DNA from 2 places in the Serratia surfactantfaciens genome. Region 2 is predicted to be linked to the other one. Evidence: predicted binding sites of a transcription regulator. Region 2 holds the regulator's gene; the other holds the start of a gene.
The links. The regulator CRP, encoded in region 2, controls carbon source genes, mostly activating them, when cyclic AMP is high. The targets are predictions, from matches to a motif close to ATGTGANNNNNNTCACAT.
Positions count from the first base shown of each region.

Region 1: ATE40_RS00735 (PTS sugar transporter subunit IIB) is a predicted target of CRP. The motif match lies at 2,185-2,202, and genes of this name have one in related genera.

Region 1 covers NZ_CP016948.1:174,963-179,679, forward strand. Annotated here, with positions in the region: gene ATE40_RS00720 (aldo/keto reductase) at 1-159, opposite strand, end outside; gene ATE40_RS00725 (SDR family NAD(P)-dependent oxidoreductase) at 172-972, opposite strand; gene ATE40_RS00730 (LysR family transcriptional regulator) at 1,079-1,972, shown strand; gene ATE40_RS00735 (PTS sugar transporter subunit IIB) at 2,388-2,705, shown strand; gene chbC (PTS N,N'-diacetylchitobiose transporter subunit IIC) at 2,718-4,079, shown strand; gene ATE40_RS00745 (glycoside hydrolase family 1 protein) at 4,123-4,717, shown strand, end outside.
Region 2 covers NZ_CP016948.1:4,099,963-4,104,679, reverse strand. Annotated here, with positions in the region: gene ATE40_RS19270 (YccS/YhfK family putative transporter) at 23-2,101, opposite strand; gene crp (cAMP-activated global transcriptional regulator CRP) at 2,151-2,783, opposite strand; gene ATE40_RS19260 (OsmC family protein) at 3,166-3,573, shown strand; gene ATE40_RS19255 (phosphoribulokinase) at 3,612-4,481, opposite strand; gene ATE40_RS19250 (YheU family protein) at 4,633-4,717, opposite strand, start outside.

The DNA of each region.
Region 1 (4,717 bases), 1.2 Mb from region 2:
GAAGAAATTGATGCCCGCTTCCAGCGCTTCGCGAATAAAGGGGCGCGCCTCGTCTTCCTTCAGCACCCAGGGGCGCCAGGCCGGATCGCCGTAGGTCATGCAGCCCAGGCAGAGGCGGGACACCTTCAGGCCGCTGTCGCCAAGCCGAACGTAGTTCATGGCGTCGCCTCCTCAGCGCATGCCGGCGATGGTGTAACCGCCGTCCACCAGCAGGCTTTGGCCGGTGATGAAGCGGGCCTCGTCCGTCGCCAGCCACAGTGCCACATCGCCGATATCTTCCGATTCGCCCAGGCGGCCGGCGGGCGTATGGGCGATAAAGGGCGCGAACGCCGCGCTGTCGGCCACGCTGCTGCGCGCCATCGGCGTGTCGATGATGCCGGGGTTGATGTTGTTGACGCGGATGCCCTGGCCGCTGTATTCGAGCGCCACTGCGCGGATCATCGCATCGAGCGCCCCTTTGCTGGCGGAGTAGCTGGATGAACCGGCCAGTGCGCCGTGGGTCAGCCAGGAGGAGGTGTTGATGATCACGCCGCCCGAGCGTTGAGCCAGGAAGGTTTCAATCTCGTATTTCATCGCCAGCCAGACGCCTCTGAGGTTAATGGCGATAACCCGGTCAAAATCTTCGCTGGTCTGTTCGGTGATGGGGGCGAAGTTGCCGATGATGCCGGCGTTGTTGAGGGCGACGTCGAGTCGGCCGTAATGGGCGGTCACCGCGGCGAGCAGCCGGCGGATATCACCCTCCTGGGCGACGTCGGTCACGATGGGCAGGGCGTCGCCGCCGGCCAACGCGATATCGCGCGCCGTGGCTTCGATCTCCGCCGCGCGCCGGCCGGCCAACGCCACTTTGGCGCCCTCGCGGGCATAGGCCAGCGCTGCGGCGCGGCCGATGCCGGTGCCGCCGCCGCTCACCAGTACGACTTTACCCGCCAGCCTGCGCGGCGTTTCATGAGTTGGAGCTGTAGCATTAATCATCGCATCGATACCTGGTAATGGGTTCGATCGCAATGCTATGTTGTTAGATGACGGATAACTATCCGCTAAAAATTCATCTCACTATTAGATAATTTATATCAATAGCATGAAGAAACCCGAACTGTCCGGCCTGGCGGCCTTCGTGGCTATCGCCAGTGAACGCAGCTTCCGCCGCGCCGCCGCTCGGCTGGGCGTAACGCCGCCGACGCTGACCCACACCCTGCGCGAACTGGAGGCGCAGGTGGGCATTCGCCTGCTGAACCGCACCACCCGCAACGTCTCGCCGACGGAGGCCGGTGAGCATCTGTTGGCACAGCTGGTGCCGGCCTTTACCGATATCGACGCCGCGCTGGAAAGCCTGAATGCGTTTCGCGACGGGCCGCGCGGCCTGGTGCGCATCAACGCGCCGCGTTCGGCCATCGAGCTCGCCATCGTGCCGCTTCTGGGGCGCTTGGCCAGCGAGTACCCCGGCATTACGCTGGAAGTGGTGGCGGACGAGGGGTTCGCCAACATCGTCGAACAAGGCTTTGACGCCGGTATCCGACTCGGTGAGGATCTGCACAACGATATGCGCGCGGTGCGCGTGACGCCAGATCTGCGTTTTGCCATCGTCGCCACGCCGGACTATTTTCAACGGCATGGCGAACCGGCGCATCCGCAGGATTTGCTGCAGCATCGCTGCATCGGTTGGCGCAAGGCCTCTTCGGGCGAGCGCTACAAATGGGCGTTTCAGCAGGGCGAGCAGCGATTTTCCGTGGCGGTCAACAGCCCGCTGATCGTGGATGACGCCAGACTGTTGCTGCAGGCGGCGTTGGCGCACGTCGGCATCGCTTTCGCCATCGAGCAGGAGGTGGAAGAACACCTGGCGAGCGGGCGGCTGCGGCGAGTGTTGGCCGACTGGTGCGCGCCGTTTCCCGGTTTTTACCTCTATTATCCCAATCGTAGAAATCACCCCGTGGCGTTGACCACGGTGATCGAGTTGCTGCGTCTGCCCACGTAATCCTCCCCACGCCACCGCGTGCGGGATGGCAGGGGGGAATCAAGCCTGAACTATTTTTATATCCTCTCCATTTGTTCCGGCTCAAATAAACCCTTAAATTCTCAGCGCGTTCATAACTGGCTGTTTATAATTGCTATTTGAGTATTTATTGCGAATATTCTGAGTTTTTATCGGTTATTTGAGAGCCCGGTCACACTATTTTTTTGTGCGAAATGTGAAGAGGGTCAATCCGCCAGGTCAATGAGAGACGGTTATGTTACCTCCTGGCTTACCGATCCGTTTTTCATGCTCCGTATACTGTCCGTAACCAGGGCAACGTGACGGAAATTTTCATAAGGAATGTGCGTGAAGCAATCGTGATTGCATCTGGCATACAAATAACACGGGGTTTTTTTGATTATCTGAGGTGCTTGGTATGGAAAAGAAAAAAATCTATCTGTTTTGTTCTGCCGGTATGTCCACTTCCCTGTTGGTATCAAAAATGAAGGCGCAGGCCGAGAAATATGAAGTGCCGGTGATCATCGCCGCTTACCCGGAAGCGCTGGCCGCCGAGAAGGGCGTTGAAGCGGATCTGATCCTGCTGGGGCCGCAGATCGCCTACACCTTGCCGGAAGTGCAAAAACAGCTGCCCAACAAACCTGTGGAAGTCATCGATCCGCTGCTGTACGGCAAGGTCGATGGGCTGGGCGTACTGAAGGCCGCGGTGGCCGCCATCAAGAAAGCCAACCAATAACAGGAGGCCGCCGTGAATACCCTCATTGCCTCGCTCGAGAAGGTTATCCTGCCTTTCGCCGTAAAAATCGGTAAGCAGCCCCACGTCAACGCCATCAAGAACGGCTTTATCCGCCTGATGCCGCTGACCTTGACCGGGGCGATGTTCGTGTTGATCAACAACGTGTTCCTCAGCTTCGGTGAGGGATCGTTCTTCTATTCGTTGGGCGTGAGGTTGGACGCCTCCACCATCGAGACGCTTAACGGCCTGAAGAGCATCGGCGGCAGCGTTTACAACGGTACGCTGGGGATCATGTCCCTGATGACGCCGTTCTTTATCAGCATGGCGTTGGCCGAAGAGCGCAAGGTCGATCCGCTGGCCTCGGCACTGCTGGCGGTGGCGGCCTTCATGACCGTCACGCCGTTCAACGTCGGCGAGGCCTATGCGGTGGGCGCCAACTGGCTGGGCGGCGCCAACATCATTTCCGGTATGGTGATCGGGTTGGCGGTGGCTGAGATGTTTGCTTTCATCGTGCGGCGCAACTGGGTGATCAGCCTGCCGGACAGCGTGCCGGCTTCGGTGTCGCGCTCTTTCTCGGCGCTGATCCCCGGCTTCATCATCCTCTCCATCATGGGGCTGGTGGCGTTCGCGCTGGCGCATTGGGGCACCAACTTCCACCAGATCATCATGGACGGCATTTCGGCGCCGCTGGCCAAGATGGGCAGCGTGGTGGGTTGGGTGTACGTGCTGTTCTCTTCGCTGCTGTGGTTCTTTGGGGTGCACGGCTCCATGGCGTTGGCGGCGCTGGACAGCGGCATCATGACACCGTTCGCGCTGGAAAACGTGGAGCTGTACAACAAATACGGTTCTGTCGAAGCGGCGGTGGCCGCCGGTAAAGAGTTCCACATGTGGGCGAAACCGTTCGTCGACTCCTATATCTACCTCGGCGGCACCGGCTCGACGCTGGGCCTGATCATCGCCATCTTCATCGCCTCGCGCCGCGAGGATTACCGCCAGGTCGCCAAGTTGGCGACACCATCCGGCATTTTCCAGATCAACGAGCCGATCCTGTTCGGCCTGCCGGTGATCATGAACCCGGTGATGTTCATTCCGTTTATTCTGGTACAGCCGGTGCTGACCATTATCACTTCGCTGGCTTATTACTCCGGACTGATCCCGCCGATCACCAACATCGCGCCCTGGACCATGCCGGTCGGCCTGGGGGCGTTCTTCAACACCAACGGCAGCATCATGGCCATGTTGCTGAGCCTGTTCAACCTGGCGGTCGCCACCGTGATTTACCTGCCGTTCGTGGCGATCTCCAACAAGGCGCAGAGCCAGATCGATGCGGCGACAGAAAGCGAAGAAGACATCGCCAACGCGCTGAAATTCTAACTGTGGAACGGGGCGGCGTGGCCGCCCCGCGAGGGACGCGAGTATGGAATATCAATTTGCCGACGGGTTCTGGTGGGGCAGCGCCACCTCCGCGCCGCAGTCTGAAGGGGCGGCCGCGCGGGACGGCAAGAGCCGCAACATCTTCGACTATTGGTACGAGATCGCGCCTGAGCGCTTTCACGATCGGGTGGGGCCGGCTGAGGCCTCGACCTTTTATGACCATTTCCGCACCGACATCGGACTGCTCAAAACGTTGGGCCACAATACCTTCAGAACGTCGATCTCGTGGTCGCGGCTGATCCCGGACGGCGACGGCGAGGTGAACCCGCAGGCGGTGGCTTTCTATAACGCGATGATCGACGAGCTGCTGGCGCAGGGCATCACCCCGTTTATCAATCTCTATCACTTCGATATGCCGCTGTGCATGCAGCAGCGCGGCGGCTGGGAAAGCCGGGCGGTGGTCGAAGCCTACGCGCGTTACGCCGATATGTGTTTCGCTCTGTTTGGCGATCGGGTCACCCACTGGTTCACCTTCAACGAGCCGATCGTGCCGGTGGAGGCCGGTTACCTGAATGACTTGCACTACCCTTGCGTGGTGGACTTCAAACGGGCGGTCACCGTGGCGTATCACAGCGTAC
Region 2 (4,717 bases):
CGGGGCGCGGCATGCCGCGCCCTTATTGATCGCGCAGTTTGCGTTTGAGCCAGATGCCGTGGTGCGGGCGCTGGCGCCAGGCCAGCGACGAAATGGTATGCATCACGCTCAGGTGCGACAGGATGCGCCGCAGATGGCGCTCCATCTCGGTGACGGGCATGTCCGGATGCAAGTCCGGCGGCTGCATGATGCCGCTGTTGTCGCTGCTCGGGCCATCGTATTCCAGCCGCTGCTGGCAGCTTTGCAGCGCGATTTCACAGGTTTGCAGATACTCTTCCGCCAGCTTCGGCGTCAGCATGTAGTGCTCGCGCGCCAGAATGGTCATGGCGTTCAGGTGCTCGACGATGAACTGGCTGTGAGTGACCCACAGCCGCATGTCAGCCAGATAGTTCGAGGCGAATCCCGGTTCCTGCATCGCCTGATTGAGCGCTGTGAACAGCGCATTGTGCGCCTGGTTGACCTGCATGCGGGCGTAGGCCAGCGAGGCGGCGTCCGGCTCGGGTTGCTTCAGCATCAGCCGCAGCGCGGCCTGATCGTTCTCCAGCGCCTGATGGGCATTTTTGCGCAGCAGCCCGCTTTGCCACTGCGGCCACAGCCAAATGGTGCCGCCGAACGCCAGCACGCAGCCGATCAGCGTATCGATCAGGCGCGGCACCAGAAAATGCGAGCCGTTCAGCGCCAGCAGCTGCAGGGTGTAAACCGCCGTGACCGTAAAGCCGATCACCGATAGCCCGTAATTCTTGCGCGAAACCAGGTAGGCCAGCAGCGTGATCACCAGCATGATGCTCAGCGTTTCCCCTTCCGGCAACTGCAGCTGCAGCAGACCCGCCGCCAGCAACAGTCCGGCGATCGTGCCCAGCGCACGGTGCTGAATGCGCACCCGGGTGGCGTTATAGCCGTTTTGACTCACCAGCATGATAGTGAGCAGGATCCAGTAAGGCTTCGGCAGGTTGAATACCGCCCCCAGGCTGCTGCCGACCGCCAGCGTTACCCCCAGCCGCGCGGCGTTGCGCAGGGCGGTGGATTTGAACGACAGGTAGCTGGCCAACGCCGGCCAAAACGGCAGGCGGTGCTGGCTGGGCATCAAATCGCGGCGGTACAGCGGGTGCTGGGTGCGCAGCAGGCGGGCGATGCGGCTGAAATGGTAGTAGCAAAACTGGCCGACCGGGTTGTCGGGATGCTGCGCCGCCATTTTTTCCAGCGCCGCCAGCTCGTGCGTCATGGAAAAGCGCTTCGAATGTTGATGGTAGAGAATATCGTGCGCCACCACGCGCAGCCGGCCGGCGATCACCTGGGCGTTGCGGCGAATGATCGCTTCGGCCTGGCTCTGCTCCATCAGCTTCTGCACTTCTTCCGGCAGATGCAGGCTGACGGTGATGTGCTCCTGCAGGTCCATCGCCACCTGAAAGGCGCGCTGCAGGCGCTTTTGATCGAGGTTGTTGGCGTGCGGCAGGAAATTAAGCTGTTGGTACAGTAGGCTGATCAGATCCATCACCTTTTGCTGGCGCACCAGCAGCGGCGGCAGCGCGGTTTGCGGGTCGGTGTGTTGGGTCAGCAGCGAATACTTGGCTTCGAAGTAGTCCGCCAGTTCCAGATAAAGCTGGCTCAACGTCTCGCGCATCGGCTGCTCTTTCCACAGTTTGAACCAGAACCAGGTGAATAAGCCGTACCAGGCGGTGCCGATGACGTACAACAACGGCGCCTGCCAGATTGGTACCGTGCCAGCCATGCTGAGAGCGAAGATGGCGGCCACCAGCGCCGCCGGCAACAGCCGGGCGTGCAGCGGGCTGATTTCGCCGGTGACGCCGAGCAACAGCGCCAGACCCAGCATCAGCGCCGGCAGCGGCAGATGCCACAGCAGGGCCTGTTGCAGCAGCAGGCTGCTGAGGGCGAACAGCGCACCGCCGACGATCAGCCGTTTAAAGAAGCGCTTATGCGGCGTGTCGAGACCGGCGATATTGCAGCAGGCGGGCACCAGAGAGAACATCAGGCCGAGCTGCAGCTGGCCGATCAGCAGGCCGAACAGCACCGGCAGGCACAACACCAGCGTTTGTCGCAGTGCGTAATTGACTTCCGGGTGGTAGATCAGACGACGCCACATGGCAGCGAGCAGATAAAAAACGGCGCAGATTGCGCCGTTTTTTCAGGGATTAACGGGTGCCGTAGACGACAATGGTTTTGCCGTGGGCGGAAATCAGGTTTTGGTCTTCCAGCATTTTCAGAATACGGCCAACGGTTTCGCGCGAGCAGCCGACGATCTGGCCGATTTCCTGACGGGTGATTTTGATCTGCATGCCGTCCGGGTGAGTCATGGCGTCGGGTTGCTTCGCCAGATTCAGCAAGGTTTGCGCGATGCGGCCGGTAACGTCCAGGAAGGCGAGGTTGCCCACTTTTTCGGAAGTGACCTGCAGGCGGCTCGCCATTTGGGCGGACAGACGCATCAGGATGTCCGGGTTCACCTGGATCAGCTGGCGGAATTTCTTGTAGGAAATTTCGGCCACTTCACAGGCGGTTTTCGCGCGAACCCAGGCGCTGCGCTCCTGGCCCTCTTCGAACAATCCGAGCTCGCCGATGAAATCCCCCTGGTTGAGGTAGGACAAGATCATCTCTTTACCTTCTTCATCCTTGATCAGCACCGCGACGGAGCCTTTCACGATGTAGTAAAGCGTTTCGGCCTTTTCACCTTGGTGAATCAGCGTACTCTTCGATGGATATTTGTGGATATGGCAATGAGACAGGAACCATTCGAGAGTAGGGTCTGTTTGCGGTTTGCCGAGAACCATTCGCTGTTATCCTCTGTTGTTATCGCTGCCTTGTGTCACAGGGGTCAGAGTTCCCTGTAAAACCCGCCTGTAGCCGCTGTTATGAGCGAGGGCTACCGGCAAGTTTTGAGGCGTGTCATAAAAATACGCTGTCGCTCTAGCATATTAACTTGCCGTAAGCGCTGCAAGCTACATTCTGTTAACATACCGGTAAAGGAGCCTTTCTCTGGGCGTTTCCCTGAAATGCAGTGTCCCGGAAAGATTTATTGCGGCTCTGTTTGTAGCACAGAGTAAGGCGGGTGTCTCGTGTTGTCTCGCTTCAGCATGATTAGCATCAGGTTACGTTGCCTGTTTCTATGCGAAAGCGTACTCTGATTTTAAGAAATCAACCGGAGTGACCAGAATGCAGGCAAGAGTTAAATGGGTGGAAGGGTTAACGTTTTTGGGTGAATCGGCCTCCGGCCATCAGGTACTGATGGACGGCAACGCCGGCGATAAAGCGCCCAGCCCGATGGAGATGGTGCTGATGTCGGTAGGCGGCTGCAGCGCGATCGACGTGGTGTCCATCCTGCAAAAAGGGCGCAATGACGTGCGCGATTGCGAGGTGAAGCTGACCTCCGAGCGCCGCGAAGAAGCCCCGCGGCTGTTCACCCATATCAACCTGCACTTCATCGTCACCGGTCAGGATCTGACCGACAAGATCGTAGAGCGAGCGGTGAACCTGTCGGCGGAGAAATACTGCTCGGTGGCGCTGATGCTCAACAAAGCCGCCACGGTGACCCACAGCTTCGAGATCCGCCAGCCGGCGTAATCGAGACGGAGCGCGGCCAGCCGCCGCGCTCAACGCGCTTATTCGATCTTCTTGCCTTCCAGCAGCCGCTGCACCAGCGGCGCCATGATCAGCTCCATCGCCAACCCCATCTTGCCGCCCGGCACCACCAGCGTATTGATGTGCGAAATAAACGATCCTTGCAGCATCGCCAGCAAATAGGGGAAGTCTATCTGATCCAGCCCGCGGAAGTGGATCACCACGAAGCTTTCATCCAGTGACGGAATGGCCTTGGCAGCGAACGGGTTGGAGGTGTCCACCGTCGGAACGCGCTGGAAGTTGATGTGGGTGCGCGAGAACTGCGGCGTGATGTAGTTGATGTAGTCTTCCATCGAACGCACCACCGAATCCATTACCGCTTCGCGGGAGTGGCCGCGCTCGCCGGTATCGCGGATCAGCTTCTGGATCCATTCCAGGTTGACGATCGGCACCACGCCGACCAGCAGATCGACATGTTTGGCCACGTCATGGTGCTCGGTGACTACGCCGCCGTGCAGCCCCTCGTAGAACAGCACGTCGGTCGGCGCCGGCAGTGGCTCCCACGGGGTGAAGGTGCCCGGCACCTGATTGTATGGCACCGCTTCGTCGTAGGTATGCAGATACTTGCGCGAACGGCCGGTGCCGTTCTTGCCGTAGTCGATAAAGCTTTGTTGCAGCAGGCCGAAGTCGTTGGCCTCGGGGCCGAAATAGCTGATGTGTCTGCCCAGATCGCGCGCCTTGCGGATCGCCGCGTCCATCTCCGGCCGGGTGTAGCGGTGGAAACTGTCGCCCTCCAGCTCGGCGGCGCGAATGTTGAGCTGCTGGAAGATTTTGCGGAACGCCACGCTGGTGGTGGTGGTGCCGGCGCCGCTGGAACCGGTCACCGCGATAACGGGATGTTTGGCAGACATGGTGGTTGTCACTCCGTGTTGAATGCGCCGGCGTCAGGGGATTATTGTGGCTCTTGTTGACGCTCTCTATGTCAGGAAAAAATGGTGCGCGCTGGTTTGCAATGCCCCATTGTTACCTGATTTTTTCCGTCAGTCATAGAACCGAACGCCACTAAATTTCTTCCTGCCCGGCGCGGAACTGGCCGCGCGGCATGATGTTGACGCTCTCGTGCAGTTCCGACCACACCAGCACCACG